One region of the Pseudoalteromonas sp. SR43-3 genome, then DNA from elsewhere that is predicted to be linked to it. Evidence: predicted binding sites of a transcription regulator. Region 1 holds the regulator's gene; each other region holds the start of a gene.
What was found. Region 1 encodes sigma-54, which starts transcription at its own class of promoters, with help from an activator protein. Its sites were predicted from a motif close to GTTGGCACGNNNNTNGNNT; they were not measured.
Positions count from the first base shown of each region.

Region 1 (10,877 bases):
GAAGTTCTTCGCGTAATAATGTTTCGACTTGGCTAGTTTCCATAACTCTCACTCAAATAGGGTTGTAACCTGACCCAATTGCATTAAATTTTGCAATTGCTCAGGTAGGTTTTGCAATTCAAGGCGAATGCCTTGCTGCTTTAATTCTGCAAAAGAGTGAATTAACCAAGCTAAGCCTGCTGTGTCAACCCTTGATACTCCACTTAGGTCGAAATAGATGATTTTATGCTTAGTTAATAACTTATTGTTCAGAAGCTGTTCATCGCCAATTGAATTTCGAGTAAGCTCACCGCTTACTCCAAAATGTTGTCCATCAACTTGGCTTATTGCCAATTTAGTCATTCGAGTTACTGCCTCTAAACTGAACTGGTAGCTGACTCTTTTGCTCTAAAAGGTTACTTACATTATCAATACCTTGCTGACGCAAAATACCTTGCAGCTCGCTTTGCTTTGCATCCAGTAAACTAATACCTTCGGCAATCATATCGTACGCGCGCCATTCACCGTCGCGGTCTTCGCGTACTTTAAAATCGATTCTGATATCAGGTTTACCGTCTTCAATAATTTTAGTCTTAACAACAACGACGTCTTTACCTTTAAACGCTTGCTCTGCACCAAACTCAACTTTCTGGTTTGTGTATTGAGTAAATACACCTGCATAAGTAGCAACTAAGTACTCTCTAAATACACCAATAAAGCGTTGAATTTCTTTAATTGCTTTGGCCTTTTCAGCCTCGTCGGTAATTGCACGAACTTTAGATACTTCACTGCCAAGTACACGAAGTGCTGCATATTTATAGTCGATATAAGGCATTAATTCTTCTTCGACTATTACGCGAAGGTATTCCTGATCTTTAACAATTAATGGCTGATCTTTTTTAATGCGCGCAAATGTATTATCGGCAACTTGGCGTACCATTTTATTAGGATCGACTAATTTCACATCTGCTGCACTTACGCTTTGAGTTAGCGTCATTGTGCCAATTGCTACAATAGCTAAAAACTTTTTCAACATAATAATTACTCACTACCTTGGTTGAATAAAAACTGCCCGATTAATTCTTCAAGTACAATGGCAGACTTAGTATCAGTGATTGAATCGCCATCACCTAGTGCTTTACTTTCCACACCAAATAAATCGTCAATTGCTTCATCTTGCTTGTTTTCTGTCACTGTTTCGCCTAAACAACGTTGCTTAGCAGAATCTGGAGAAATTACAGGGTGAATACCTAAGTACTGCTCACCTAAAATACCCGACGTTAAAATAGAGATTGAGCTTGTGTCTGAAAAACGACATAAGTACTGTGCGTCAATGGTCATATTAACGACTGGTAAAAACTCTTGTGGGTGAACATAAATTGATTCAACACGGCCAATTACAACACCACCTACTTTTACTGGCGCACGCGCTTTTAACGAGCCGATGTTTTCAAACTTGGCATTAAGCGTATATGTTTCGCCAGAGCCACTAATACCTGAATTGGCAACTTTAAGTGCAAGCATCGCAAAAGCTAAAATGCCAAGTGCTACAAAAAAACCAACTAAAATTTCTAATTTCCGTGAATTCATTATCTATACCCTATTAGCTGGTAAACATTACCGCTGTCAAAATAAAGTCAAAACCTAAAACTGCTAATGACGAATGAACAACCGTTTCGGTGGTTGCTTTGCTGATCCCTTCTGAGGTCGGCACACAGTCATATCCTTTATAAAGCGCAATCCAGGTCACCACTATGGCAAATACAAAGCTTTTAATAATACCGTTTAGTATGTCTTGCTGAAACGACACTTGCGATTGCATGATTGACCAAAAACTACCTGTATCAACCCCCAGCCAATCTACCCCCACTAAATGAGCGCCTATAATTGCTACAGCTGAAAATATCAATGCAAGCAATGGCATGCTTATAAAACCCGCCCAAAAGCGCGGTGCAATAATACGTTTTAGCGGATCGATTGCCATCATCTCAAGTGATGAAAGTTGCTCTGTTGCTTTCATTAAGCCAATTTCAGCTGTCAAAGCGCTACCTGCGCGTCCTGCAAATAATAATGCAGTAACAACCGGGCCTAGTTCTCGCAATAAGCTCAGTGCCACTAACGGCCCTAAACTATCCTCAGCGCCATAACCAACCAATACGGTGTAACCTTGTAAAGCCAACACCATACCGATAAACAAACCCGACACCATAATAATGAGTAACGATTGCGAACCAACCATATAAAGCTGGCGAACAAGTAACGGTGTGCCTTTTTTAAAATTAGGAACATGCGCTAATGCACTAAACAGCATATAAGCAGAACGACCAAGGGCCGCAAAGCGTCCTAGCGTTTTATGTCCTAGCTTTTGAAATAAATCCAACATTATGCTTTTTCTCCAAGTAGTTCGTCTGCATAAGCCTGAGCCGGAAAATGAAATGGTACAGGACCATCCGACAAGCCTTTTAAAAACTGTTGAACTAAAGGAGATTCATGATTACGCATTTCATCTGGAGTACCAGAACCAATTACCCCTTGATCGGCGATAATTATAACGTGTTCGGCAATACTCATTACCTCTGTTACATCGTGCGTCACGATTAAAGACGATAAACCTAATACTTCGTTGAGCGACTTAATTAGCTTAACCAATACGCCCATCGAAATAGGATCTTGCCCTGCAAATGGTTCATCGTACATGATTAGCTCTGGATCAAGTGCTATAGCGCGTGCAAGTGCAGCACGCCTTGCCATACCGCCGGATAACTCAGATGGCATTAAATCTTTAGCGCCACGTAGTCCAACCGCTTGCAGTTTCATTAACACAACTAATCGAATCAGGTCTTCACTTAGCTTTGTGTGCTCTCTTATAGGAAACGCGATATTGTCAAATACCGACATATCAGTAAACAACGCACCACTTTGAAAAAGCATACTCATTTTAGTACGTGCTTCGTATAACTCTTTACGAGACATTTTAGGAATGCTGCCACCTTCAAATAAAATATCACCTGAATCTGGTTTAAGCTGACCACCAATTAAACGCAACATAGTGGTTTTGCCAATTCCGCTTGGCCCCATAATCGCAGTAATTTTACCTTTAGGAACGCTAAAACTCATATTTTTATATATGGTTCTATTGCCTCTCGAAAAGCTAACATCCTTGACTTCTACTATTGATTGCGACAAGTCGCTCTCCATAAAAATGTTCACTAGTGCCCCTATTTTAAAGCTTTTTTGTCAAAGATGGAAAAAACAATTCGTAAGATTTTGTAATACACCCATGAAAAGGATTATAAGACTCGCTCAAAACAGCTTAACCCCGGCTTAAATTTTTAAATTAGCTGTTTAAAAGCAACATTGTTACCTAGTTGACCTTACTCTTTTATTTATACTTTCATCTTGGCTTTTGTTACTATTCGCGCCATCCGTATTTTGTATAACTGGCTTAACACAATGGTTACCTCGTTTGTTATTTTAATTCTTGGTTTTGCAGCTCTTGTTTGGAGTGCCGATAGGTTTGTTTATGGGGCTGCGGCTCTTGCTAAAAACTTTGGTGTACCTACACTTATTGTTGGTTTGACCGTTGTAGCCATGGGCTCTTCAGCCCCTGAAATGATGGTTTCAGCCTCTGCCGCTCTGGCTAACAAAACCGACACAGCCGTTGGCAATGCTGTTGGCTCTAATATTACAAACATTTTACTTGTGTTAGGTATCACTGCTCTATTTCGCCCTCTTTCAGTTTCATCTAGTACGTTAAAACGTGAAATGCCATTAGTGATGCTCGTATCTTTAGCTACTTGGTATGTGTTCTCAGATAACTACTTTTCATTTAGTGAAGGTGTTGAGCTTTTAGTTGGCTTTATCGTATTCATCGGTGGGTTAATCATTGTATCTATGCGTGCAAAAAACCAAGATGACCCATTTGTCTCAGAAGCCTGCGACGATGTACCAAACGATGTACCTACTAAAAAAGCGGTATTTTGGTTAATTGTTGGCATGATACTCCTGCCGGTTAGTTCTCATTTTTTAATCGGCTCAGCTGTTGATATTGCTAAATACTTCGGCTTAAGCGACTTAGTCATTGGTTTAACAATTATTGCCATTGGTACTAGCTTGCCTGAACTTGCCGCCTCGGTTGCAGGTGTACTTAAAAATGAAGATGATTTAGCACTAGGTAATATTGTTGGCTCAAACATATTTAATATTTTAGCTGTATTACCTCTAGCAGGTATTATTAATCCTTCAGCAATTGATCCATCGTTAGTAAGCCGAGATATATTAATTATGATTGGTGCAACACTTGCTCTTATTATTATGTCATTGAACTTTAGAGGCACCCAGCGTATCAATAGGGTAGAAGGCGGCTTATTGCTAATAGCGTTTTTGGGTTACCAAGGGTATATTTTTAGTCAAGTAGGGTAAATGATGGCAACGCTAAACTTTATTGAACAAGGCCTTCGCGTTTTAGATGTTGAGCGCCAAGCACTTAGTGATATTGCACAATATGTAGATGAAAATTTTCATAACGCGTGCCAATTAATGTACGACTGTGAAGGCCGTATTATTGTCATTGGCATGGGAAAATCAGGCCATATTGGCAATAAAATAGCGGCAACCCTTGCAAGCACTGGCAGCCCTGCGTTTTTTGTTCACCCTGGTGAAGCAAGTCATGGTGATTTAGGTATGATCACTAAAAATGACGTGGTTATGCTTATTTCTAATTCAGGGGAAACCAGCGAAGTTTTAAATATCATTCCGGTTTTAAAACGACTTGGTGCCAAAATGATAGCGATGACTGGCAATACACAATCAACAATGGCAACCCTTGCTAATGTACATGTGTGCATTAAAGTAGAAAAAGAAGCTTGTTCATTGGGTCTAGCCCCTACATCAAGTACCACTGCAACGCTTGCGATGGGCGATGCCATGGCAGTTGCATTATTAGAAGCTCGCGGCTTTACAGCTGATGACTTCGCGCTATCTCACCCAGGTGGTAGTTTAGGCAAGCGCTTATTACTTACTTTAAAAGATGTTATGCACAGCGGCGCAAATACACCTATTATTGATGTTTCACAAACAGTTAAAGATGCTCTAATAGAAATGTCAGCTAAAGGATTAGGTATGACAGCCATTGTTGATGAAAATCAGCAACTCGTAGGGTTATTTACCGATGGTGACTTACGTCGCATTTTAGAACAAAGAATTGATATTCATACAACACAAATAGATGTTGTTATGACTAAGTCATGTACTACGGCTACACAAGATATTTTAGCTGCTGAAGCGCTTAATATTATGGAACACAAACGTATAAATGGCCTAATCGTCGTCAATGAGAAAAACCAACCTATTGGCGCATTAAATATGCAAGACCTATTAAAAGCAGGAGTGTTATAAATGCAATTTGAAGAACTCTATCAACCGCTGAGCGATGATGCAAAAGCACGCGCTAAAAAAGTAAAGCTACTTATATGCGATATTGATGGTGTATTTTCTGATGGCCGTATTTATCTTGGTAATCAAGGTGAAGAGCTAAAAGCATTTAATACAAAAGATGGTTTTGGCATTAAAGCGCTTATAAACAGTGGCTTTGAAGTAGCTGTAATTACTGGTCGTCATTCACAAATAGTGCAACAACGTATGAGTAGCTTAACCGTACAGCATATTTATCAAGGCCAAGAAAATAAGCTCATTGCCTATCAAGAATTAAAAGACAAACTCAACCTTAGCGATGAACAAATTGCTTATATCGGTGATGATGGCCCTGACATGCCTGTTATGGAGTTAGTAGGCTTTGCCGTTGCAGTAAATGATGCCCACCCTCTTATTAAGCGTTTGTCACATTATGTAACGCAAATGCCTGGTGGTTTTGGCGCTGTGAGAGAACTCACCGATTTGCTCATGCTTGAAAATGGTAAAGCGTTGACTACACAAGGCACTAGTTCATGAATGCAGCGCGCATAATATTAAGCGTTTTATTCATTAGCTGTATGGTTTGGCTTTGGTACCCTTATTTTACACAACCAAATATTTTGCCTCAGACTGAGCCTGAAGTTATTGCCAAGCCTGATTACATAGCTATTGAGCTCAAACAGACAGCCTATGATGAGCAAGGTAAAATTAGCCACAAAGTCACTGCGGCTAAAATGGAACTATATCAGCAATTAGGTTTCACGTTTTTTGAAAAACCCATTTTTACTTTATATAACGAAAAGCAAACGTGGCAAATAAATGCAGACGAAGCAACATTATACGAAGACAAACAATTAATTTTAGAAGGTAATGTGGTTGCCAAAAACTTAACCGATAACGCCATGATAGACAAAATCAATGCTGATAATATTCAGGTTGATATAAAGTTATTAACAATGCGTTCGGAGCAACCCGTCATTATCACTGGACCCAATTTAAAAATCACCGGTAAAGGCCTAGAAGCCGACTTGAAAACCGAAGTGATAAAACTAATTAACCATACGCGAACCATATATTATGACCAATAAAATATTAAAATCACTTATAATTCCTACACTTATACTAGCGTTTAATAGTAGTGCTGCAGAGCAAAACACGCAACCTGCTGCCAATCAAATTTCAATAAGTGCCGACAAGCAAGAAGGTCAATTGAAAGCTAATGTGGGTATTTTTGAGAAAAACGTTGAGATTATTCACGGTAATCGCCGCATTACAGCCGATCGCCTCGAAGTACACAAACGTGATGAACTTGGTGATAATAAACAATTATTAATTGCCACAGGTAGCCCTGCGCACTTTGAAGAAAAGCAATCAGACGGCACGACTATGAGCGCCAGTGCTGACGAAGTACGTTATGATGTATCTAAGCGTTTTTTAACGCTTGTTGGTAATGCACAAGTATCGCAAGCCGGACAAAAAATAAATGCTAAAAGCATTACCTACGACATAGAGCAGCAGCTCATCAGTGCCGAAAAAGATGAAAACTCAACTGACCGTGTTCACACAATTTTAGTACCGATCGAAACTAAAAAAAGTAAAAAAGGCGATAAAGGTCAACCATGAGCACATTAAAAGCAGAACTATTGGCAAAAAGCTATAAAGGTCGTGAAGTTGTAAAAAACGTCGGCCTTGAAGTACAAGCTGGCAGTATAGTTGGCTTACTTGGCCCTAACGGTGCTGGTAAAACAACGACTTTTTATATGATTGTAGGGCTTGTTCCTAGCGACAAAGGGAAAATATCTATTGATGATAACGATATTACTCTTTTACCTATGCATAGTCGTGCTAGATTAGGCATAGGCTACTTACCACAAGAGTCATCGATTTTTAGAAAGCTGACTGTTTATCAAAACTTAATGGCCATTTTAGAAACGCGCAAAGAACTAAATAAACAAGCCAGAGAAGACACGCTCAATAACTTATTAGATGAATTTAGCATACAACACATTCGTGATAGCCAAGGTATGGCATTATCGGGGGGAGAACGTCGTCGTGTAGAAATAGCACGAGCGCTGGCAGCAGATCCTAAATTTATATTACTGGATGAACCGTTTGCCGGTGTTGACCCTATTTCGGTATTAGATATAAAGAAAATAATAGAACATCTTAAAAATCGTGGGATTGGTGTATTAATTACCGACCATAACGTAAGAGAGACCCTTGATGTTTGTGAAAAAGCCTACATTGTTTCTCATGGGGAGCTGATTGCATCAGGTACTCCAGAACACGTATTAAATGATAAAACAGTACGCGATGTTTACTTAGGCGAGCAATTTAGGCTGTAACATTTACGCCATGTCTTTAAGCATCTGCTAGTATTAATTATAACAACATAAAAGGATTGTTAGAGATACATGAGGCAATCACTACAGCTGCGCATGGGCCAGCAACTTACAATGACTCCACAGTTGCAACAAGCTATTCGTTTGTTGCAACTCAGTACATTGGATCTCCAGCAAGAAATACAAGAAGCTCTCGACAGTAATCCACTATTAGAGGTTGAAGAGGCAGACTATTCCGAAGACGCTGCTGGTAAAAACGAGCAAAAAGCTGATACCGATGACATAACTGTTAGCGCATCTGCTGATGATGCTCCGAGCGAATACGAACAAGATACTGGTGAAGCACTTGCAAAAGACACGCTAAGTGACGACATGGCTATGGATGTCAGTTGGGATGAGTACATGAGTGCCGCTCCTGCAGCCTCATCAGGTCCAATGCCTGAAGACGAATCAATATACCAAGGCGCCTCTACTGAAACGCTCCATGAGTATTTAATGTGGCAATTACAACTAACGCCATTTAGCCCTACAGACGAAGCTATTGCTATTGCTATTGTAGAAGCTGTCGATGATTCAGGTATTTTAACACTAAGCTGCGAAGAGATTTTAGAAAGCTTTAATCAAGAAAACGAAGATGATAACGAAGTCGAACTTGATGAAATTGAAGCGGTATTAAAACGCATCCAACTGTTTGATCCTGTTGGTATTGCTGCACGTAGTTTACAAGAGTGTTTGTGTATTCAGCTTAATCAATTTGATAAAGAAACACCTTATATTAATGAAACGAAAATGATTTTAACCGAGCATATTGATCTATTAGCAGCTCGCGACTATCGTACATTAATGAAAAAAACTAAGCTCAAAGAAGAAGAGCTTAAAGAAGTAATGACACTAATACATACTCTCAACCCAAAACCTGCAGATACTATTGTAAGGGAAGAATCTGAGTATGTTATTCCTGATGTGTCAGTTAAAAAAATTAAAGGCCGCTGGGTTGTCGAATTAAACCCAGATAGCATGCCTAAAATTCGTGTTAATAGCCAATACGCAGCAATGTCTCGCACTGTAAAATCAAGTGGCGACAGCCAGTTTATTCGCTCACATTTACAAGAAGCTAAATGGTTTATTAAAAGCTTAGAAAGTAGAAACGACACGCTATTAAAAGTTACTAATTGTATTGTTAAGCAACAACAAGGCTTTTTTGAACATGGCCCTGAAGCCATGAAACCAATGGTTTTAAATGATGTTGCTGAAATGGTAGAAATGCACGAATCGACAATTTCTCGCGTAACTACTCAAAAGTACATGCATACACCCCGTGGTATATTTGAGCTTAAATATTTTTTCTCAAGCCATGTAAGTACTGAAAACGGTGGTGAATGTTCATCTACAGCAATACGTGCGCTTATCCGAAAATTAATCGCAGCAGAAAACTCAGCAAAACCATTGAGTGATAGCAAAATAGCGGATATATTGGCTGAGCAAGGAATTAAAGTAGCGAGACGTACAATCGCAAAATACCGCGAATCTCTTGCTATTCCACCGTCAAATCAGCGTAAAAGTCTGATTTAAGACGCTAAACTAAGAGGGTAATGCTTATGCAACTAAACTTAACTGGTCGTCACGTAGAATTAACCGATTCACTAAGAGACTATATTAATACTAAATTTGCGAAGCTTGAAAGACACTCTGATCATATTAATAATGTTCATGTCATTCTCGATGTAGAAAAATTAAATCAAAAAGCAGAAGCCACAATACACGTAAGCGGTGCTGAGCTATTTGCCTCTACAGAACATCAAGATATGTATGCCGCTATTGACTCATTGATCGACAAGCTCGATCGCCAAGTAATCAAACACAAAGAGAAGCTTGCTCGACACTAATATGATGAAATTAAGTTCACTTATATGCCAGGACTGCAGCAAAGCTGCGGTCCTTTTTAATAGCAAAAAAAGAATTTTAGAGTTCATTAGCGAACTTGCTCACGACAAACTTCCGTATTTACCGCAACAAGATATTCTTAATGCTTTAATGAGCAGAGAGAAATTAGGTAGTACAGGTATAGGACGTGGCATTGCTATTCCTCATGGAAGAATGAGCGGTGCAGAAGAGCCTTTGGCTTTAGTGCTCGTTAGCGAAACTCCAATAAACTTTGATGCAATCGATAATCGCCCTGTTGATATTTTTGTCGCACTCATCGTACCAGATGGCGATAACCAGCAGCACTTAAAGACTCTAGCAACCATTGCTGATAAACTAAACAACAAAGATTTTTGTAAACAGTTACGCAGTGCAAAATCTGATACTGAGCTTTACCAAGTTATTGTCGATCAATCATAGTTTTATAAAGGGTGTTAAATGGAGTTAATTATCATAAGCGGCCGTTCTGGTTCTGGAAAGTCGGTTGCTTTGCGCGTTGTAGAAGATTTAGGTTATTATTGCGTTGATAATATTCCAGTAAACCTACTACCTTCATTAGTTCGCAGTGTGTCTGATAGCTACGATAAAATTGCTGTTAGCATAGACGTGCGCAACATCCCTAAAGAACAAGATGAATTTAACGATATTCTTGAATACTTACCAGGCTTTGCAAACCCTACGTTATTTTATTTAGATAGCGACGATCAGACATTGATCAAACGCTTTTCTGAAACACGCAGATTACACCCACTATCAATAGACTCGTTGCCGCTTGATTTAGCCATCAAAAATGAAAAAGAATTACTTGATGTATTAACCACTCGCGCCGACTTTATGATAGATACGACTGATTTAAGTGTTCATCAACTCGCTGAATCTATTCGTGAAAAGATTTTAGGTAAAAAAGATAAGCAACTGATTGTCACATTTGAATCGTTTGGTTTTAAACACGGTATACCAAAAGAAGCAGACTACGTATTTGATGCACGCTTTTTACCAAATCCACACTGGGAACCAGAGTTAAAGCCTTTAAATGGATTAGATCAACCGGTTAAAGACTATTTAGCTAATCACAGCATAGTGCAAAAATTCACATGGCAAATTCAAACATTTGTACAAACGTGGTTACCGCATTTAGAACGAAATAACCGCAGTTATTTAACCATTGCTATTGGGTGTACAGGCGGGCAACATCGCTCTGTGTATTTAGCGCAAACTATC
Region 1 covers NZ_JACJEC010000003.1:250,341-261,217, reverse strand. Annotated here, with positions in the region: gene H5088_RS05680 (BolA family protein) at 1-43, opposite strand, end outside; gene H5088_RS05675 (lipid asymmetry maintenance protein MlaB) at 49-342, opposite strand; gene H5088_RS05670 (phospholipid-binding protein MlaC) at 335-1,015, opposite strand; gene mlaD (outer membrane lipid asymmetry maintenance protein MlaD) at 1,021-1,569, opposite strand; gene mlaE (lipid asymmetry maintenance ABC transporter permease subunit MlaE) at 1,583-2,362, opposite strand; gene H5088_RS05655 (ATP-binding cassette domain-containing protein) at 2,362-3,177, opposite strand; gene H5088_RS05650 (calcium/sodium antiporter) at 3,433-4,401, shown strand; gene H5088_RS05645 (KpsF/GutQ family sugar-phosphate isomerase) at 4,405-5,376, shown strand; gene kdsC (3-deoxy-manno-octulosonate-8-phosphatase KdsC) at 5,377-5,928, shown strand; gene lptC (LPS export ABC transporter periplasmic protein LptC) at 5,925-6,479, shown strand; gene lptA (lipopolysaccharide transport periplasmic protein LptA) at 6,469-7,014, shown strand; gene lptB (LPS export ABC transporter ATP-binding protein) at 7,011-7,736, shown strand; gene H5088_RS05620 (RNA polymerase factor sigma-54) at 7,806-9,305, shown strand; gene hpf (ribosome hibernation promoting factor) at 9,332-9,619, shown strand; gene ptsN (PTS IIA-like nitrogen regulatory protein PtsN) at 9,624-10,076, shown strand; gene rapZ (RNase adapter RapZ) at 10,095-10,877, shown strand, end outside.

Region 2 (10,877 bases), on a different contig from region 1:
TCTGATAAGTCGCGTATTGCTTTATCGCGTTCGTTATAGGTAGAGCTTGCATCTGCGGCGTTATTAGTGCCATTAACGGCTGCAATATTTTGATTTAGCGTGCTAATACTTTGAATGAGTGAGTTTGCTTCATCTGAAAATATTTCGAGCTGCTCGTTCACTATACTTTTTTGATCAAGCACGATGCCAGAAAGCCTATCCATTTGATCAATTAAGCTTTGCGCATCTGTCATTACTAATGAGCGAGCAACGGTAGATGAGGGCTGATTTAGCGCTTCTTGCACATTATTAAATAAAGAGTTAATACCAGTCGAAAGGTTGTTCGACTCTTCAGAAAAAATAGTATCAACTCGATTAGCCTCAGTAATAAACTGATCGAAAAACGATTTATTAGAGGTGTCACGATTTAGCTGTGACTGAGCAAACTCGTTTAATAATCGGTATGTTTCGCCTCGCCCTACTTGGTTATCAACCATAGTAGTAAACTCTGTACGCTCACGAACATAGCCTTCTGTATTAACATTGGCGATATTTTTACTTGTCGTTTGCAGTAGCTCCGAGCTTGCTCTAACCCCAGAACTGGCAATGTTTAATAAATTAAACGACATGTTACTCTACTCCTTGGCGGATCACGTTTGCCGCAATGTCTTTTAGCTGACTGCTATTGAGCACTTGTTTTATTTTGCTGGCATAATTTGGATCGGTTGCATAACCTGCTTTTTGTAATGAATCTAAAAAGTCATTTGGTTTTGCTGTATTTTGTAATGCTTCTTTGTAGCGTGGGTTTTGCGTTAAAAAATCAACGAAGTCGTTCACGCTGTCTTTAATTGAATCGTAGGCTCTAAAGCTGGCTTGTTTTTTAACGGGTGTACCTTGCTCAAACTCAAGCGTTATTTTGCTTGCTTTATCGCCTTCCCAGCTTTTATCTGACTTAATATTAAATAAGTTATTTGAGCTGCCACCGTCATTTTTATTAATAATGTGCTTACCCCAACCGGTTTCAAGTGCCGCTTGTGCAACCATTACCGCAGGATTTAAACCAATTTTTTGCGCTGCAGTTTTAGCGTGTTCCCACACTGAACTTACAAACTCTTCTGCATTTTTAAATGTTGGGCTATCAGCTTTAGTCTCTGTAGTATCAACTTTAGGCTCAGCAATATCGGCTTTAGTACTCTTAACGATAAGATCGGGTTGCTTATTTTTTTGCTCATGAGGAAGAGCAGATCCCACTTGTGTATCGCTGAAAATATCGTTGGTTGTTCTAAGCACCGAGCCTGGCATAAAGTTTTTAGACTCAGGCGATAACTGCTGAACAATTAAATCGGCAAGGCCTAACGAGCCATTTGAAGAAAGCTCTGTTGAAAGTTGCTGGTCGTGCATTTCTTCAAAAAACTTTACGCCACTTGAATTAAATGGACTGTCTTTATCTTCAAATGCTTCGTTAGCTTTGCGCATTCCTTTGAGCAACATTTGCGTAAAAATAGCTTCAAATTGTGCGGCCGCTTTTTTGAGCGCAGCTTTAGAGGCATCAGTTGATGCATCGCCGCTCGTTAAGGCTTCTTTACGAAGTGAATCTAAGTTGCCTAAATCAAAAAAGTTTTGTTTATCGAGGTGATTAGTTTCCATCGGCTTTTTGACACAAAATGAATAATGCAGTTAAAAATGCAAAAATTGAGCCACTCCCGATAAAACGAGGAAGATAAAAATAATAAACTTAAGTTGCTGTAAATAAAAAGCCCTAATTTAAAAAATATAGGGCTTAAGTAATACGTTATTTATTGGCCTGGGTTATTTATATAACAACTAACTGTCCGTTAATTGCGCCAGCTTCTTTTAGTGCTTCTAAAATAGCCATTAAGTCACCAGGCGCTGCGCCTACTTCGTTAATTGCGCGAACTAAATCGTCAAGGCTTACACCTGGATTAAATACAAAGGCGCGCGAGTCATCTTGATTTACATCAATAATACTTTGCTGCGTGACAACTGTATCACCGTTTGCTAGCGGATTTGGTTGTGACACGTTTTGTTGTTCTGCAATTGTTACTGTTAAGCCACCGTGAGTTATAGCCGCAGGCTGAAGCTTAACGTTTTTGCCAATCACAATTGTACCCGTGCGCGAGTTAACTATAATTTTAGCGGCCATGTCAGCTGGTTTAAATTCTAAGTTTTCGAGTGTTGATAAGTACGATACACGCTGGGATGCATCGCGTGGTGCTATAACACGAATAGAAACAGAATCTATTGCTTGTGCGCTATTTGGGCCAACTAGGTCATTAATTGTTTTTTCTAGGCGTTTTGCCGTTGTAAAGTCTGGGCGGTTTAAATTAAAAGTAATGTAATCGCCTTGCATAAATGGGCTTTCTACGGTGCGTTCAACTGTTGCGCCATTTGGTATACGACCAACTGTAGGCGTGTTAATTACAACCTTACTACCATCAAGACCTTGTGCGCCTAAGCCACCAACAATTAAACTACCTTGTGCAATAGCGTACACGTTACCGTCTACACCCTTTAAAAAAGTTTGTAGTAAAGTACCGCCACGTAAACTGCCTGCACTACCAATAGAAGAAACCGTTATATCTATTGTTTGCCCGGGTTTTCTAAATGCAGGTAATTCTGCATGTACAGCAACAGCGGCAACATTTTTAATTTTAGGACTTTGAGTTGAAGGTAGCGTAATACCAAAGCTGTTCAACATGCCTCTAAAACTTTGTTGTGTGTATGAGTTTTGCTCGCCAGTGCCTGGTAAACCAACCACTAAGCCATAACCGACTAATTGGTTAGAGCGTACGCCTTCAACCATAGACACATCTTTTATGCGCTCAGCACTGGCAGTAAACTGCCAACCTAATAACACAACTAAACATAAAGCTTTAAGGCTATTCATGTTGTTACCCTCTAAAATGGAAACAGCGAACTGCTAAAGAAACGTGTAAGCCAACCAGGACTTTGCGCCTCTTGCGTTTGCCCTTTACCTGAGTATTGAATACGTGCATTAGCAATGCGGTTTGATTCAACCGTATTATCGGCGCTTACGTCTTGAGGGCGTACTAGCCCTTCTAAACGAATAAACTCTTCGCCGGTATTAAGCGTTAGCCATTTTTCGCCGCGTATAACTAAGTTACCGTTAGGTAAAACGCGCATTACATTAACCGAAATATCGCCTACTAAGCTGTTTGACTGGTTTGATTTTGAATCGCCCGTAAACGACGAATCGCTACCAATGCCAAACTGAATACTATCGCCACCTATATTTACAGGTAGACCACCTAAGCCAATCACTGGGTCTAAGCTTGCGTCGGTTTCTTTGTCTGTTTCTGTTTTAGCGGCTTTTGTTGCTTGAGTAGACTCTTGCAATTTAACTGTAATTATATCGCCAGTACGTAGCGCTTTTTTATCAGAATATAAGTCGTTTGATGTATGAGTATTAAACAATGAACCTGTGGCTACCAGCGGCTCTAAAATAGGCTCGGGGTACATAGGTGCGTAGTAAGGGTCGTCCTGCACTACTTCACTATTTTGCGTAGACATACAGCCACTTAAAAATAATGTGCCCGCTGCAAATAAAATAATATTACGCATAATTCCCCCTACTCTATTAAAGCTGTTGATTGATGTAACTCATCATTTCGTCAACGGCCGAAATTACTTTTGAGTTCATTTCGTAAATACGCTGAGTTTCGATTAGATTTACTAGCTCTTCGGTTACATTTACGTTTGAAGTTTCAAGTGAGCCTTGAATAATGCTACCTAACCCTTCAACACCCGGGTTACCTTGTACCGGTGCACCACTTACAGCGGTTTCGGTATAAAGGTTTTGACCAATTGGCTCAAGACCCGATGGATTAATAAAGTCACTAATAGTCAGCTGACCAATTACAACGTTATCGGCTTGGCCTGCAACACGTACAGATACTTCGCCGTCTTGCGAAACCGTAATTGATTGCGCGTCATCAGGTACATTCATTTCTGGCTGAATAACGTAACCAGCGCCCGATGTTACAATTCGTCCATCGCCATCGGTAGTAAACTGACCATTGCGCGAGTAAGCAATATTGCCATCTGGTTGCAGTACTTCAAAAAAACCTTCGCCAGAAATCATCCAATCTAGTGAGTTTTCGGTGGTCAACATGTTGCCTTGCGTAAACTCTTTTTGGTTAGCTACAACTTTAGCACCCGCACCTAACATTAAGCCCGACGGCATTTCGGTATCTTGCGATGAACGACCACCTGGTTGATTAATATTTTGATAAAGTAAATCTTCAAATATAGCGCGGCTTTTTTTGTAACCTACGGTACTGGCATTCGCTAAATTATTTGAGATAACCGATATATCGGTTTGTTGAGCGTCTAGCCCCGTTTTACTGATCCACAATGCTGGATTCATAATCGTGTCCTCACTTTAAAGTTAAACTATGCGTAATAACTGATCTTGACGCTCGTCAATTTCTTCAGCTGTTTTCATTAATTTCACTTGTAATTCAAATTGGCGCTGGTGGCTTATCATGTCGACCATTTCGTGAACCGGATTCACATTCGACATTTCAAGCGAACCACTTAAAACTTTTACATTGGCAGAGGTATCTACTGTTACATTTGCTTTTGGTCTAAATAAACCGTCGTTACCTTTTTCGAGCTGTGAGCTATTTGCTTCTACCACTCTAAGCGTGTCGATTTCTTCTAAAAAGTTAGCAGGAGCGCCTTGTGGTCGAACTTGAATAGCGCCATCTTGGCTAAACCCTATTTTTTCGACTGGGACGGGTAAAATAACAGGTCCCCCTTCGCCAATAACTTGACGACCATGGCTGGTTACGAGCATACCTTGAGCTGTAATGTTTAACGTACCCACTTTTGTGTAAGCTTCATTACCGGAGGCATCTTGCACAGCAAGCCATGCGTTATCGCTCATTGCGATATCTAAGTCTCGCCCGGTTTGAACAATGCCACCCGATACCATGTTAGAACCCGGACGCTCTTGCATTGAAAATACACGTGTAGGCAAACCTTCGCCAAACGCTTGCATAGAACGCGCTTGCGCAAAGTCGGCTTTAAATCCTGTTGTATTTGCATTCGCCAAATTATTGGCTTTAAGCGCAAGCCCTTGTAGGCTTTGCTTAGCGCCAGAGGCCGCAATGTAGACCATTTTGTCCATAGTATCGACTCACATAAAAAATCTCTGAACTTACAAATGCAAAATAGGTGCCAGATTAAATTTGACACAAAATTGAGAGGTATTTAGAAGGGCTTACAAAGAGGACTTATAAAAAAGGCTGCAAAAATGCAGCCTAATATATTTAATGAGGTTTAGCTTATCGAATCTGCAAAATACTTTGCTGAATAGTTGAGTTAACTTCAAGCGCACGTGAGTTTGCTTGGTAATTACGCTGTGCAGTAATTAAGTCTACAAGCTCAGTGGTTAAATTGGTGTTTGATTGCTCAAGTGCAGAGGAATTGATCGATCCTAAAGTACCTGACCCTGGCTCGCCTGCAATAGGCTCACCCGACGTTAAGCTTTTTTTCCACGCAGTATCGCCAACTTGCTGCAGCCCCTGTGAGTTTGAAAAACGTACCATAGCGACTTGGCCTAAAAATGATGTATCACCATTACTGTATGACGCTACAATTTTACCATCAGTACCAATATCAATGCCGGCTAAACGGCCAACCGTTGCTCCATCTTGCTCAAGCGCTTTCACCTCAAAATTACTAGCATATTGAGTAGGGACTTTATTCGCTGTACCTGCTTCATCACGCCAATTAACTTCGATATCTGCAGGAAAGCTTGCACCATTCGTTAATAAATCAGAAAGGCCTGCTGTACCGGAGGCTGCATCACCTCCAATTATCGAAATAGGATTAAAAGTATTCGCTACATTATTTACGACTGGATCACCTGTTGTTGACGGTACGCCACTCGAGTCAAAGCCTAGGGTTGTTAAAGGTACATAAGGCGTAGTCCCATCTTGAAGCACGCCATTTTCTCCAAAACTGTCACCATCAAGGGTAGTATAAACATCCCACTTATTTGCGTCAGTCGCAGTTGCGGTGTCATCACGTTTCACAAAAAACAACTGTAAAACATGTGGCTCACCTAGTGAGTCATAAACTGTAGTAGATGTAGAGCTATTGTAAGTAGCACTTTCATCTGGATTAAATGGGAGCGTTGGGGACTCAACTCGCGAATCTAAATTAAATGAGCTATACACACTTGTTGTTGCGCGTGGTGAACCTGAAGAGTCAGGTATTTGCAAGGCCGATGAAGTACTTAAGCTTACTGACGTTGTATTACCTGTTGCTTCGTCAACGGGGAAACCTTGTAAAAAATTACCTTTAGCATCAACTATGAAATTATCTTGGTTTAACTTAAATGCACCTGCACGTGTATATGTTAAATCTTGCGAAGATAAATCGTCTGTCATCGCAAAATAACCTTCACCAGTGATTGCTAAATCAAGTGAGTTATTTGTAAATTGTAGTGAGCCTTGATGAAACTGTTGTGCAACCATTGTCGCTTGTACACCATCACCATTTTTAGTCTTACCAGAGCTAAATACTGATGAAGCGTAAACATCGGCAAACTCAGCGCGCGACTCTTTAAAGCCTGTTGTATTAACGTTTGCAATGTTATTTGCAGTTACGTCTAAATCTTTTTGTGCGGCAGCTAGGCCGGTTAATGCAATATTGAAGCTCATAATTCACCTCTAACCTGTTAATCTGTGGCCTGCTGGCAGGCAAGAAATATTAAATTTGTTACGCGATTTCTGCAATGTCGGTTAACCTAACCGCACCTTCTTTAGTGTTCACAATGATGCCGCTTGAGCCGTTAATGTTTACACTTTCAATATTTTTGAAAGTTGCAATAGGCAAGCTAGAAAACTGGCCATTGGTACTACCTTGTGCCGATAATGTGTATTCCCCTTCAGGTAAACGCTCACCGCTTTCATTATTACCATCCCAAGCGAAGCGAACCGCGCCCGCAGGCTGAGAACCCATATCAATTGTTCTCACTAGCTGTCCTGAAGCATCAGTTACACTAAGTGTTAAGCTTTCAACTGCACTTTCAGCAACGATAGACCCTTTAGCATCACCTGATTCATTTAAATCAACAGTATTTGACTCTAGTAAAGCCTGCTTGCCAACAAGCGTTGAAGCTTGCAGGGCTGAGTTTGATGTCATCGAAGTAGCCAACGTATCAAAATTTGAATTCAAATCACTGATACCTTGCGCCATCGTAAAGCTAGTCATTTGCGCAATCATTTGATCGTTATCCGCAGGGTTACTGGGATCTTGATACGATAATTGCTGAGTTAACAAAGAAAAAAAGTCTTCTTGCGTTAACGCATCACTCTCATTGTCGCTGGTCGCTACTTGCGATTCTTGCCAACGCAAAGAGTCTAAATAGGATGAAGATGTACTAATATCGTTACTCATAACCTACCCTCGGTTACCGCTGCCCTAGCAACAGTGTTTTACTTAGCATTTGCTTAGCTGCATCAGCAACTTGCACGTTTGTTTGGTAAGAACGAGAGGCAGAAATCATATTTGCCATCTCCTCTACAACATTAACGTTGGGTTTATAGATATAGCCATTTTCATCCGCACTTGGATGGTTTGGGTTATATTCAATTTGCAATGGCGCATCGCTTTCAACAATGCCCAAAACTTTAACACCAACTGCGGAGCCATGCTGGTTACTTACTGATGCTGAAGCCTTTGTTAGCTCAGCCGCAAATACAGGTTGGCGCGCCCGGTACGTTTTGTCTTGAGATGAACTAATGGTATTAGCATTAGAAATATTACTAGCTGTCGTATTTAAGCGAACGTTTTGTGCGCTCATACCCGAACCTGCAATATCGAAAACATTATATAAACTCATAATTTTTATCCTTGACTACCGAGAGCTTTATTCAGGCCTTTAAATTTGCCGCTTAAGAACTGCAAGCTGGCCTGATACTCCATAGCATTCTGTGTATACAAGTTTCGTTCCACCTGTATATCAACCGAGTTACCATCACCTGTATCTGATTGATTTGGCATACGAAATGATTCTGAACTGCCCATACTATGAGTGCCTCCACCAATGTGTTTATCATTAGTTCTTACCATAGTATTGCCGCTTTGTTGAGTTGACCTTGCCGCTTTTAATGCAGAGGCAAAATCAATATCTTTTGCTTTATAGCCAGGCGTATCAGCGTTAGCTATATTAGTTGCAATTAATTCTGCTCGCTGTGAACGGATCAACATGGCTTGCGGATGCACACCTAATGCTTTATCAAAACTGATAGCCATAACCTTCTCCAAAAAATTGACTTACCCATTAATAAAGCAAAAAATAAGCCATTAATATTAGGGCGTGCGATATTTTTATAAGGCTATGTATCTAAATAGAAAAACGACGCTAGGTGCGTCGTTTTAGGGAAAGAAGTTAGCTTAATTACTTCTTTTGGTAAATAATACCAGGGTTGCACCTAACCATATCAAACTCAGTACTTAGGCCAGTTAGGGACTCTGACGCGCCTAAAAATAGGTAACCGTTTGGATTTAACGCTTGTGCAAACTGGTTAATAATTTTAGCTTTTATTTCAGGTGCAAAATAAATTAGTACATTTCGGCAAAAAATAATATCAAACTTGCCCATTAACGCGTAAGAATCAAGCAGATTTAAATGCCTAAAACTAACTTGTTTTTTTATTGTATCGTTTACTTGTGCCATACCGTTGCCGCTGTCTTTAAAAAACTTTTTACGACGCTCTGCAGATAACCCTCTGGCAAGTGCCAGCGCGTCATACTCTGCATTTTTACACATATCAAGCATGGTATTAGATATGTCGGTACCAATAATTTGTGCCCCCATACGAAGCACACCTGGTTGCTTAGCACTAAATTCAGCAACCGACATAGCTATTGAATAAGGTTCTTGGCCTGACGAACTGGCAGCAGACCAAATTTTTAAAGGTCTTCTTAAATCTTTAAATTCAGGGAAAAGCTTGTTTTGGAGCAACTCAAATGGGTATTGATCTCTAAACCACAAAGTTTCGTTGGTGGTCATTGCATCAACCACAGCGGCTCTTAATTGCCGCTCGTGAGGCCCGAGAGTTTTACTAACCAATTCCGATAAAGATCCCACATTAAATCGAGTCATTAACGGAGCAAGTCGGCTTTTAACTAAATACTGTTTATTTTCACCTAAAACAATGCCGCATTGCTGCTCTAAAAACGAACGAAACTGGTCGTATTCACTTTGCTGCAAATCTTTATTATTCAAGTTAGTAGCACCTATTTTTGTTAATCACAATGAACCCACTTTTTAACCGCTGTTGCTAATTCATCTGGGTTAAATTTAGCAATAAAGTCATCTGCCCCTACTTTTTCAATCATCGCTTGGTTAAAAACACCACTCAAAGAGGTATGCAAAATAACATGCAAAGGTGCAAGTTTGGGATCTGCTTTTATTTCAGCTGTTAAGGTATAGCCGTCCATTTCAGGCATTTCAACGTCTGAGATAAGTAATGCTACTCGCTCTGTAATATCATTTTTACAATCAAGCTCTGCTATTTCTTTAAGCCTAATTAAAGCTTCCTTACCATTTTTAGCAAGCTCTGTTTGAACACCTAGCGGCTCTAAGGCTCGTTTAACTTGATTACGGGCAACAGCAGAGTCATCTGCAATAAATACGATACGTTCGCCTAAATCTCTTTGAATATCGCCACTTTGTGCAACTTCAGCACTTACTTCTGTGTTTACTGGACAAATTTCGTTGAGAATTTTTTCTACATCGAGAATCTCGACTAATTCATTTTCGATTTCGGTCACTGCTGTTAAATATGAATAACGTCCGGCGCCTGATGGCGGTGGCATTATTTTTTCCCAATTCATATTTACAATACGTTCAACTCCGCCCACTAAAAACCCTTGCACAGAGCGATTGTATTCAGCAATGATTATAAAGCTGTCTTTAATGTTGTCGATTGGGCGCCCACCTACAGCCATTGATAAATCAATAACCGAAATGGTTTGACCACGAATATGTGCAACACCACGAATATACGGATTAGATTTTGGCATGCTTGTTAGTGGAGGGCATTGCAGCACTTCTCTCACTTTAAATACATTAATACCAAAACGCTGACGCCCTCTGAGCTTAAATAAAAGTAATTCTAGGCGGTTCTGCCCAACCAACTGTGTGCGTTGGTTTACTGAGTCTAAAATGCCTGCCATTCAAATCTCCTAAAGAAAACAAATAATACGGAACGATAATTGCTTTCTATTTATAAAGCTACATAACATCGCGGGTGCGTCTACTTTTTGACGCAAAATATTTATACCCTGTTTGAAACCATAAGCATAGTCGAAACATTATGAGTTTGTTAAAAAAAGTCAGAAGATACAGTGTTTTTTATTTTGTTACTAGCTTGTGCTTTGTATTCCCTTTGCAAGCTAAAGTGTTTAGTAAAGATTTATTACAAGACATGGCCGTTGCTTACATAGCTAAGCAAATTGGTACATTACAAAATACTAATACTCAATTAAGTGCTCTGCCTTTAGACAGTCGCATTCCTGATCGTGTCTGTAATACAGAGCTTGAATTATCAACATCCGATGAGCCACCATTTAACCGCCAAGTAACCTTACAAGCCAAGTGCAATGATGTGCAAACGTGGGCTCAATACGTTCATGTAAGAGTTGTTGAAATGGCTCCAGTTGTTGTTGCCACTGCTAATTTAACTCGTGGTGAAGTAATAACTAAATCGCATTTAAGTATTGAAATGAAACCAACTCACTTTGTACGAATTCAGTACTTAGATGATCCCACAATGCTAATAGGTAGTAGAAGTAAACGAAATATTAGAAGTGGTATGCCAGTATTACTAAACCAA
Region 2 covers NZ_JACJEC010000005.1:252,371-263,247, forward strand. Annotated here, with positions in the region: gene flgK (flagellar hook-associated protein FlgK) at 1-608, opposite strand, end outside; gene flgJ (flagellar assembly peptidoglycan hydrolase FlgJ) at 610-1,626, opposite strand; gene H5088_RS09215 (flagellar basal body P-ring protein FlgI) at 1,793-2,887, opposite strand; gene flgH (flagellar basal body L-ring protein FlgH) at 2,899-3,582, opposite strand; gene flgG (flagellar basal-body rod protein FlgG) at 3,599-4,387, opposite strand; gene H5088_RS09230 (flagellar basal body rod protein FlgF) at 4,409-5,152, opposite strand; gene flgE (flagellar hook protein FlgE) at 5,310-6,692, opposite strand; gene H5088_RS09240 (flagellar hook assembly protein FlgD) at 6,751-7,431, opposite strand; gene flgC (flagellar basal body rod protein FlgC) at 7,445-7,876, opposite strand; gene flgB (flagellar basal body rod protein FlgB) at 7,882-8,289, opposite strand; gene H5088_RS09255 (protein-glutamate O-methyltransferase CheR) at 8,435-9,265, opposite strand; gene H5088_RS09260 (chemotaxis protein CheV) at 9,286-10,218, opposite strand; gene flgA (flagellar basal body P-ring formation chaperone FlgA) at 10,359-10,877, shown strand, end outside.
Region 2: a site for sigma-54 is predicted at 5,189-5,207, ahead of H5088_RS09230 (flagellar basal body rod protein FlgF). Genes of this name have one in related genera too.

Region 3 (10,877 bases), on a different contig from region 1:
GGCTTTGTTCAATAGATAGCTCAAGGCGCTTTATTTCACGCTCTATTTGCTGAACTTCTAAGTAGTCATCAACAGAGGTATCGGTGATACCTTTACCGGGCGTAGAGCTTTTATATGCTTCAATTACATTTATATCTTTTAGAGTAATAACTTGTGCATCTTTAGCGCAAGGCGTTTGGCTAAAAGTAGGAACGCCCTTAATTACACACTTATACACTGTTGTACTTTGTGCCAAGGTAAAAAATGGTGCTGCCGCGCAAAATGATAGCAATATGAACCGGATCATAGCTAAACCTAAAAGTGGCTAAAGTTGTGTTAATAATGCCCTAAGTTATTACTAGGCACAATTTGTTTAGTTTTTATAAATTTTAGGCACAAAAAACCACAATCAAGTGGTTTAAATTACGTATGGTCCAGAGGGAGGGATAGACTTGCTTACATCCATGTAATCAATCGCTGCGCGACGCTTGCAGCGGCCCAAAATGTTCCAGACATTTTGTCGAACCCTGTCGAGGGTTCTCACCCTCCCAATTTAGTATCGGTGTTAAATTTTAGGCACAAAAAAACCACAATCAAGTGGTTTAAATTAAGTATGGTGGAGAGGGAGGGATTCGAACCCTCGATAGAGCTACAAACTCTATACTCCCTTAGCAGGGGAGCTCCTTCGGCCACTCGGACACCTCTCCAACGCATAACCGTTTGTATTGATGGAAGTAAAGAAAGCCACCAATTAAAATATGGTGGAGAGATAGGGATTTGAACCCTAGATGGGCTATAAACCCATGCCGGTTTTCAAGACCGGTGCATTCGACCACTCTGCCATCTCTCCGTGACGCAGAATAATACTTAGGTGATACCGCTGTGTAAATAGCAAAATGACTGTTTGCCTAAAAAATATACGTAAATGAGGTTTTTTTTGTAAATAAGGGGAAATTAAGGCAATTTTTAATAAAATAAATAGGTTGCAGCAAACAATGGGAGCTAAATAAGTGACTTCATTTAGTGGTTGAGTGTTCGCTGCACCGAAAAATAATCATGGTTGGGTGATTATTTATATTGAGCTGCACCGCTAAGTGCTAGTCTTTTACCAATCGTGTTAAGTTTAGCTAACATTCTTGCTTTACGGTTAGTTGGTTTAACGGCTACTTGCGCTGCTGCTGTTTGATTTAATGTATTAATTGGTTTCATTATTTTGCTCCGGTTGTATCTGTTGAAATCGCGTGCATTTTGCACGTTGTTTGATTAAAAATACAACGATAAAAATTGAGCCTGAGGGATTAGTTAAACTAATCTGAATTGATTTTATTAATATGCGATTCAGTAAGTTGCATTACTGTTTTTGCATAGCTATTTATATGACGGTTGGTTTTAACCCCTTTGATGTTGGGGTTTTTGGTTTTTTAATTTATTTTTATGCATTTTATACAATGTTTTTTGATTATTTATTCAGATTAAAAAAATTTAATTAAACGTTTGTTATCTCACTCTAAAATACATTGCTGGAAACAAAAGCTTGTCACTACTTATAATTATTAAACCAAGTATCAAAAAACAGAGCCAAAAATCATTGGCATGGCTTAAAAATATCTGTAAAAAACGCAGCTTTTCTTATTGTATATTTACTACAACGGGAAGCTTTGACGATGACTGCGCTCAAATAAGGTTGTTACTGAGTAAATTTCCCAAAGTAGTTGCACTAGGTGGCGATGGTACATTGAACTTGGCGGTCAATGCGCTAATAGGGAGCAGTTGTTCGTTAGCATTATTACCTTGCGGTACAGGTAACGATTTCTCCAGAGGGTTTAATTGCAAAGAAGATGATTGGCGAAAGGCATTATTTAATACACCGACAGCAATTGATATAGGAAAAATTAATAGCCGCTATTTTATTAATATTGCAGGGGTAGGATTTGATGCTCATGTGATTAAAACTATTAATGATAAAGCTAATTTTTCATCTTTTGATTACAGTTGGACGAGCATTAAAGAGCTATTTTATTATCAAGCTCAGCAGTTACAAGGTACGTTTAATAACGATGCTCGGCAGTATCAAAATTTAATTACTGTATTTGCTAATCATAAGTACTTTGGTGGCGGGCTAAAAATAGCGCCAAAAGCAGATTTAATTGATGGTCAGCTTGAGTGTTATCAAATGCGATCGGGTGGGCTTTTTTATAATGTAATAAGCTTTATTAAGTTATTTTTTAAGCGTCATGAGTATATAAAAAACCTTACCTATAGTCGCTTAAATACAGCTTCCATAAATACTGAAGGGCTATTGATTGAAGCAGATGGTGAGCTGATAGGTAAAACTCCTGCAGTTGTTAGTGTGTATGGACAGGCCTTACTTTTTCATATGCCAATAAAAAAGCGCCTTCAGTAAAGTAGGCGCTTTTGCGTTAGTTGCGTTAATAACGCGTCTAACTGGGGACGGAGCCACTTTTAGCTATTGCTCTATTAGCTAAAAAGGCGTTAATTCGTTTTGTTGGGGTAAGCACAATGGCGTTACCTAATAGCACTAAACTAAACCCTGCAAAGGTATTTGCGTGCCATTCAAAGCCTTCAAAAAAGCTACTCAGTGTTACTGCCACTAATGGGAATAAAACAATAACGTAGCTGGCTTTTTCAGGGCCTATATTTTTTAGTAGTGCAAAGTAACAACCAAAAGCGATTACTGTGCCAAATATTGATAAATAAAGTAATGATAACCAGTAGCTAGTTGGGGCGTTTAAACTAAATTGCACATCGTTCATTAATACATATAAAGCTAAGCCTATAGCACTATATAACATGCCCCATGCATTGCCCTGCAATACGCCAATTTGCTTACGAGAATTACGAACGCTTATCATGTTGCCCAATGAAGCCACAAAGGTGCCACCAAGGGCAAGTAGTAACCCGACCAATGCACCGTTACTTAAGTCGAACTGCTGTAACTGTGGCCAAAACAGACACGTAATACCTAATACAGCGAGTGCGGCACCGGTATAAATTCGTTTTGAGATAGGTTTACCAAAAAATAGTCGAGTGTTAACTATGTTCATAACCAGCAATAGTGAAAAGGCGATAGAGGTCATAGCGGAGGTTAAGTAATTTTGTGCCCAGTAAAGCATTAAGTAATTTAAGGCAAAATTACAAATAGCCAACAAAGCAAAAAAGCCATGATCGATTAATGAAAAGCGCATATCCGGTTTTTTGTACGCTACATATAACCACATTAAAAGTGCTGCAATAGCAAAGCGATAAAATAACGATAGCTCTACCGCAATATCACCTAGCTGAAATTCGATGGCTAACCAAGTAGAACCCCAAATTAAAACGGTTGTAATGTATAGCGCTGCACTTTTCATGGTTACTCTCCAAAGCCCGATTGAATGGCTATTTTAAGACCTGTCTGTATACTTACCATATACAGAAAAGTAAAAATGTAACCTATACAGATTTGGATGCGTGATGATAAGACAAAAAAATAGCCAGGGGCATGAGTTTCTATATCAGCAAGTTATTCAGTTGATCAGAGATATGAGCGCCCAGCAGGTTTTACTTCCTGGCGAAAAACTTCCATCACTGCGTAAAATGGCAGATAACTTAAACATTAGTATTCCGACAGTGAAGCAAGCTTATCAAGTACTTGAAGATCAGGGGTTAGTAGAGGCACGTGAAAAATCAGGGTATTTTTTAAAAGTCGTTAGCATGGCGCATAATTTACCTAAGCGAGTTAAATTAAGTCGCGAACCTGTTGTGGTAAATAAACAAGCCTTAATAGAGCAGGTATACAGTGCGATTCATCAAGCTAACGTAGTTCCTTTTGGTATCGCTAACCCAATTGCTGCTGCACCTACCGATAAAGCACTCGCCAGAAACATGCGTCGTGTAATGACAATTGCGGGCAGTAAAGCTATTAACTATGGACCAACAGATGGGTTTGTGCCGCTGAAAAAGCAATTAGTGCATCGCTATTTAGATTTTGGTATTGGTATAAATATGGACGAGCTTGTGATCACCAATGGTGCACAAGAAGCCATGGCTATTGCACTTAAGTGTGTAACAAAGCCAGGCGATGTAGTTGCCATTGAGACGCCTTGTTATCACGGGATTATCGAGTTAATAGAAAGCCTAGGGCTTAAAGCGCTCGAAATACCACTGTGCCCAGATAATGGTATTTGGTTAAGTGATTTGGAACGCGCTTTAAATGAGCATGATATAAAAGCGTGTTTATTCTCGACTGCAATTAGTAACCCTGTGGGCAGCTTTATGCCTGATACAAATAGACAGCAGCTGGTGGAGCTACTTGAAAGTCATGACGTAGTGCTTATTGAAGATGACGTATATGGCGATTTATATTTTACGGCAAAACGAGGCACACCTGCTTTAGCGTACTCTAAAAAAGGATTAGTGATTAGTTGCTCATCTTTTTCTAAAACGGCAGCGCCGAGCTATCGTGTAGGTTGGTTAGTTGCGGGTAAATTTGCAACGCAAGCAAGGCGATATAAAAGAGCACTAAGTTGCTCTGCTTCGTTAATAAACCAATGGACGTTATCTGAGTTTATTGTCAGTGGTGAGTACGACCGAAATTTAAAAGTACTTAGGCAACGCCTGCGCGATAACAAAGAGCGTATGCGATGGTGCTTACAACAAGCTATGCCAAAAAATACACGAATAAGCGATCCAAAAGGAGGCTGCGTTATGTGGCTAGATTTAGGAGGCGAGTACGATAGCCAAACATTGTTTTTACTTGCGCTTGAGGTTGGTATTAGTATTACCCCTGGGCTTGTTTTTTCGGCCTCTAATAAATATAAAAGCTGCGTAAGATTAAGTTATGGTGTGCAATGGAACGCGCAAATTGAGCAAGCAATAGTTACATTGGGTAAGCTTACTTTATTAGCTAAAAAATAAGTCAACGAAATACAAAAAAGCAGCATTTAAGTAAACTTAAGTGCTGCCAAAGGGATGTTAAATAACATTTGCTGTACTAATTTTGTTTAAAGCTAAATAACTGGTAACCTTCAAGCTCAGGCACTTGCATTACTAATTGCTCTTCTTGTTTTGCAATATCAGCAAAGTTTCCACATAAAGAGTTGGCACGTTCTTCTAGTGCGCTTGCATGTAGCTCTACTTTTTCTTCTATTTGTGCACCCATATTTTCCATACGTTGTTCAAAGGCATCCATATCACCGCCTGAACCAAGTAACTCAGAACCTAAAGCTACTAAAATACTGCCCATTGATTGCATTACTGCTGATTCAACCGCTGTTTCTATCTGCTGCTCAAATTGTTGTTCAAAGTTTTCGCCAAATTGATTAAAACTTTGTTGGCCCATCACAAATGTACCTTGCTGGTAAAATGTGTTTTCTACTTCGATTTTAATGTCATCCATAAGCTCAGACATATTATCAAGACCGTCAATATTAAATGCATTGCCTACTTCTTCTAATGCTACTCCGGCAATTTTAACCCCCTCAAGCGCTATATTAGCTACTTCAGGTAATTGAGTGCGTAAGCTATCAGAGTACTTGGTTAGCGCGTCGCGCTGCGAATTATTCAGCGCTACAAGTTCGCCATTTACGGTTAAGTCACCATGGCTATTAAACTGCATGGTTTTATTGTTGGCGGTAAAAATTTCCAATTCGTTTGGCTTAATGCGCACATCATTTTTAAATTCGACGTTACATTCATCATTACTAAATGAAATTGCAGAATCGTTATCGTTATGAGCCATAGCGGCTGGTGAACAAATTAATGCGCTAACTAATAGTAATTTTTTCATGTTTGTTCTCTACTTTTGTTGATGACGATTAATTAATAACAAGTTTGATGCCAGTTTTATTTTTTAATATAAAACATGTGGTTAACTGTTTTTGTTTGTTTTTTAGTAAATGAAATCAATTAATAAATAACTATTTTTTAGTCAAATTGGCTAACTAATAAAAATTAATAAATTTTATTTATCGATACGATAAAAAACTCTCACTTTCCTCAATTCAAATTTAGCGCTATTTATTCACATTACTGACATGAAGACTATTTACAGTAGTCACGTGGCTTTATTTTGATGTTAATTTGCACAGCATTTTGACGTTAAACATTTTAATTTTACCGACTATTGCGATAATAAAATCCTTGGTTGGTCTCAAACACTTTATGGAGTGGGTTGTGGGTAAGACATTTAGTTACGATGCGCTAGATGACGATTTTGTTGAAGACGAGTACGAAATGCTCGGCCGTAATCAACACGATAAGAACAAGCAAAAGGTTAAAAAGAAGTTGGAAGACTACCTTGAGCAAAAACGCTTGCGTAAAAATCTAGGCGAAGACGATTTAAGCGATTACACCGATTAAATTTCACTAGTATAAATAAAATACCAATTAATATTGAGAGTTTAAATGTGCAGTTATGCGTATGTTTAAGTTTCAATAGTATTGGCAATAAAGAGGCCTTGCGCCTCTTTATTACTTTTTAAAGCGTGCTTTTAGCCTGTGCCAAAGCTTTTTGAATTGTAAGTTCTAGCTTTTGGGGTTTAGTAAAAGGTGCATAACGTTTAATTGGCGTGCCATCTGCGGCAATTAAAAATTTAGTAAAATTCCACTTTATTTTACGTGTTAAAAAACCAGGTAAAGCCGATTTTAAATAACGAAAGACTGGGTGAGCATGCTTACCGTTTACATCTACTTTGGCCGCCATTAAAAAACTCACACCAAAGTTAATTAAACATCCTTGCTCTATTTGTGTAGCGTCGCCGGGTTCTTGCTGACCAAATTGATTACACGGAAACCCTAAAATAACTAAACCTTGGTTGGCATATTTATTATGCAAAGCTTGCAGCGACTCGTATTGGTAGGTAAATCCACATTTACTTGCGGTATTAACAATAAGCACAACCTTACCTTCAAAATCACTAAAGTTAATAGGTTGACCCTGCAAGCTTGTTGCGCTTAATTGATGGAATTTGTGCATATTGGCGTCTTTTTTATTATTGTTATCGGTATTTTAACCTGAGTACAGTATTTCATAAAGTACAAAGAGTGCTCTAATTTAAAATCAGAAATAGCCCCATACCGGCAAGCGTTGTGTAATAAATATTATGTGTTTTATAGGCAACAATGATGGCGACTATCGCTGCGCTTAAATAAGGGTTTTGCCAGTCTAAGTTAATGCCATCTTCATTCAAAAACACGATAGGCACCCAAATTGCTGTAAGCACCGCAGGTGCGCTAAAGCTTAAAAATTGCTGCATTTTAGGACCTACTTCAAACGGTAAAGTGCGGTGTAAAAATAAATAACGCGTAAAAAATGTAATACACGCCATGAGTAAAATAGTTGTCATCATGGCGTTGCTTCCTTTTTAGCGGTTAGCCTTGCTGTGCTATAACCTGCGGCCATTGCCAGCAGCGCTGAGCAAACAAGCCATAACTCAAATCCGGTACTTTTTAAAAGCGTTGCGCTAACGCCTGCTACAATTACCGTAACGAGTGAGGCCAAATTTTTGATTCCCGGAATAACTAACGCGATAAACGTGGCAGCAATCGCAAAGTCGAGCCCTAAATTAGTTAAGTCGGGCAGCATTGTGCCCGCTACAATGCCAATTAACGTCCAAATATTCCATGCAATATAAAAGCTAAAACCAGCGCTCAATGCGTATATTAAGCGTGTTTTTGTTCTATATGCTTTTCGATGATGAGAAAACGCAAACAGCTCGTCGGTTAAAACAAAACTTACTGGTAAGCGCCAACGCATAGGTTGATCAATCACCTTATGACGCACTGCTAACCCGTATAAAAAATGCCGAGAGCTAATAATAAATGTTGTGAATAAAATTGTGAGCAATGGTGTGTTGCCCGCCATAAGTTCAATTGCAACAAGCTGTGCAGAGCCTGCAAATACTAATAACGACATTGCTTGGGTTTCTAGTGCACTAAAGCCATTTTGAATCGCTAAAGAGCCGCATAAAATACCCCAAGGAACAACGGCTAAACACAGTGGTAGCATATCTAAAAAGCCTTTTAAAATAGCTTTTTTAACTGGTTGCATGATATTTACTCTCACGGCTTGTAGAATGGCTCATAAGGATACCTTAATATTATGATGTTAAAGTAGTTAACAAATTAAATAATACTGTTTTTTTAAGGATAGGCACAATGACGACGTTAAAAGTGTGGGATGGGTTTATTAGATGCTTTCATTGGTTTTTGGTTGTAAGTATTGCAGTGCTTTATTTTAGCATTGAAGAGGGCATGATTGAGCTTCACTTTGTCGCTGGTTTTTTTACTTTAGCACTTATAGTAACACGTTTAATATGGGGTGTTATTGGTAGTAAAACCGCGAGATTAAGTAGGTTACTGCACTCTCCTGGTGCTATTTTAAAGGAGCTAAAAACACCAAGCGAATCGTTAGGCCATTCAGCACCCGGTAGCTGTATGGTGATAGTGTTTTTTATATTGATCATAACGCAACTTGTAAGTGGCTTAATGAGCAGTGATGGTATTTTAACTGACGGGCCGCTTGCTCAATATGTGTCTAGCGATACGATTGATTTTGCCAATTGGCTACATGAGCTGAATTTTGACATTTTACTTTATGCTATTGGCTTGCACGTATTGGCTATTATCATTTATAGAATAAAAGGCAAACCGCTAGTTAAGGCGATGATCACAGGCTCAAAAGAGTTAAAAGCGGATGACTCTGAGGCTAAAGTAACTAAAGCGCCTTGGCCTGCGTGGTTAATATTTATATCTTTATTGGTGTTGCTGGTATTTACGTGGGCGAAAGAGCCTTTAACTTATTTGTTTAGTTAAAAATACATTAAACCAACCTTAAAGGGTTGGTTTTTGTTTTTGGTTACATTCTTTTGTTTGATTGTTATGCGGGGTCGAATTATAATCGCCGCATTGCTGGCAAACTAGCCGAAAGGTTAGGACGCAAAGTTTCCGGTCTAAGGCTTTTTAAAAGCTATGGTAGCGGGACTACTGCATAACGTGTTGTTATGTATCACTTGCCCTCAGTGTATTTTTTGTGTATCCATAGTGTATGGATAAGATTTTGTAACTCTTAAGGTGTTGCCGTGTTTATGCATACGTCGTTGGCCTGTGGAAAGTGGTCAACAATAGGTTGCTTAAATCATCATACCCAATTATTTATTGGTGATGTGGTGAGTGTAACCTTTTACGACATGCAAGGAGAGCTGGTTAGTTTATCATTTGATTACAAGATCACCTCGCTTGAGCAAGGTGAGCCTCACGCATGGCCACGTTTAGTTGCCGAGCATATTAATGTGCATGTTCCTCTGGTTAGCGCAGGTAAAATGACCGAACAGGGTTTAATTGTAGCCTATAGAAATAATGAAATTTTTGCTTTGCAAAGCAGTGGTATATGTAAAGCACACGTCGATTTTCATTGTATTGCAAAATGCGATGAGCGTGTTGTTAAGAACCTTGATACTTATGATTACGTGTACCCTGAAAATTGTGAAAACTATAATGCGGGTACAAAGGTATTGCAGCCAAAAACTGGGCATGTATATCAATGCAGGCCTTGGCCATTTAATGAGTTTTGCCGCACGAATGACGATAATAAGTCTATGTTCGAACCCGGTGTAGGGCAAAGCTGGGCTATGGCTTGGCAGCAAATATAAAGCTTAAATTATCTTCCCAAAGGTATAGCGGTTTTAGTAATGAAGCGTTTACCGTTTTAGCCCATCCAACTATTGGATGGGCTTTTTTATTTTTATGATAAACTGCAAATCACATTATTTTTTTAATTGGTTTTGTTGTGTCTCGTCCTGTCTACTCTTTAAGTTTATTACCTAATTTCCCGATTGCTAAACAGCAAGCCCATACATTAAGTACTCATAATAAGATACGTACCGATAATTACTATTGGATGCGTAATGACGATCGCCAGGATGAGCAAGTACTTGCGCATTTACATGCTGAAAATGCGTACTGCGATGAACAGTTAGCTGCTATGAAGCCACTACAAAATACACTTTTTGAAGAGTTAAAAGCACGCATTGTAAAAGATGATAATTCGGTACCCGTTAAAGACGGGAAATACTGGTATCACTCAGAAGTTCGTGGTGATGATGAATACTCGCGTCATTATAGAAGTACGAGCATAAAGGCCGATAATAAAGAGCTTTTACTCGATGTGAATGTATTAGCTGAAGGATTTGAGTTTTTTGAGCTGGGCGAAGTCGCACTAAGCCCATGCGAGCAGCTTATGGCTTACTCTGAAGATACTGAAGGTCGTCGTATTTATAATGTTCGCTTTAAAAGCTTAGCGACCGGTGAAATGCTTCCTGATGTGCTTGAAAATACAGAAGGACAAGTTGTTTGGGCTAACGACAATAAAACTGTTTTTTATGTAAAAAAAGATTTAAAAACGCTATTAGGATACCAAGTATTTAGGCATGAGCTTGGCAGCGAGCAAAGCCAAGACGTAATGGTCTACGAAGAGCAAGACAGCAGCTTTTTTATGGGACTTGGTAAAAGCCGCGATGAAAGCTTAATTATTATTGATTTAGCATCGACAGAGACCAATGATACATGGGTGCTTGATGCTAATAAGCCCACTGGCGAATTTAAAGCATTAATGCCGCGTGAAGATGGCCACGAGTTTGACGTAGATAAGCTAGGTGACACATTTTATATTGTGACTAACTGGCAAGCTAAAAACTTTAGATTAATGACGGCAACAAACGAAACAATTGCTGATAAAACACAATGGGTTGAGCATACAGCTCACAGAGAAAATGTCCTGCTTGAAGGTGTAGAGTTATTTAATGACTTTTTAGTATTGAGTGAACGCGAGCAAGGGCAAGCTCGATTTGTAGTTGTTAATAGGCAAGGGGATCGTATGGCACTTGAGTTTGCCGATCCTT
Region 3 covers NZ_JACJEC010000017.1:48,203-59,079, reverse strand. Annotated here, with positions in the region: gene H5088_RS16095 (RNA-binding protein) at 1-286, opposite strand, end outside; tRNA gene H5088_RS16090 (tRNA-Ser) at 594-686, opposite strand; tRNA gene H5088_RS16085 (tRNA-Ser) at 739-829, opposite strand; gene H5088_RS16080 (hypothetical protein) at 1,048-1,188, opposite strand; gene H5088_RS16075 (diacylglycerol kinase family protein) at 1,514-2,383, shown strand; gene H5088_RS16070 (DMT family transporter) at 2,421-3,350, opposite strand; gene H5088_RS16065 (PLP-dependent aminotransferase family protein) at 3,454-4,896, shown strand; gene H5088_RS16060 (YggN family protein) at 4,973-5,767, opposite strand; gene H5088_RS16055 (PA3496 family putative envelope integrity protein) at 6,154-6,339, shown strand; gene H5088_RS16050 (glutathione peroxidase) at 6,458-6,955, opposite strand; gene H5088_RS16045 (AzlD domain-containing protein) at 7,029-7,328, opposite strand; gene H5088_RS16040 (AzlC family ABC transporter permease) at 7,325-8,029, opposite strand; gene H5088_RS16035 (cytochrome b/b6 domain-containing protein) at 8,137-8,793, shown strand; cyclic di-GMP riboswitch class I at 8,882-8,969, shown strand; gene H5088_RS16030 (hypothetical protein) at 9,066-9,629, shown strand; gene H5088_RS16025 (S9 family peptidase) at 9,767-10,877, shown strand, end outside.
Region 3: a site for sigma-54 is predicted at 1,226-1,244, ahead of H5088_RS16075 (diacylglycerol kinase family protein). Genes of this name have one in related genera too.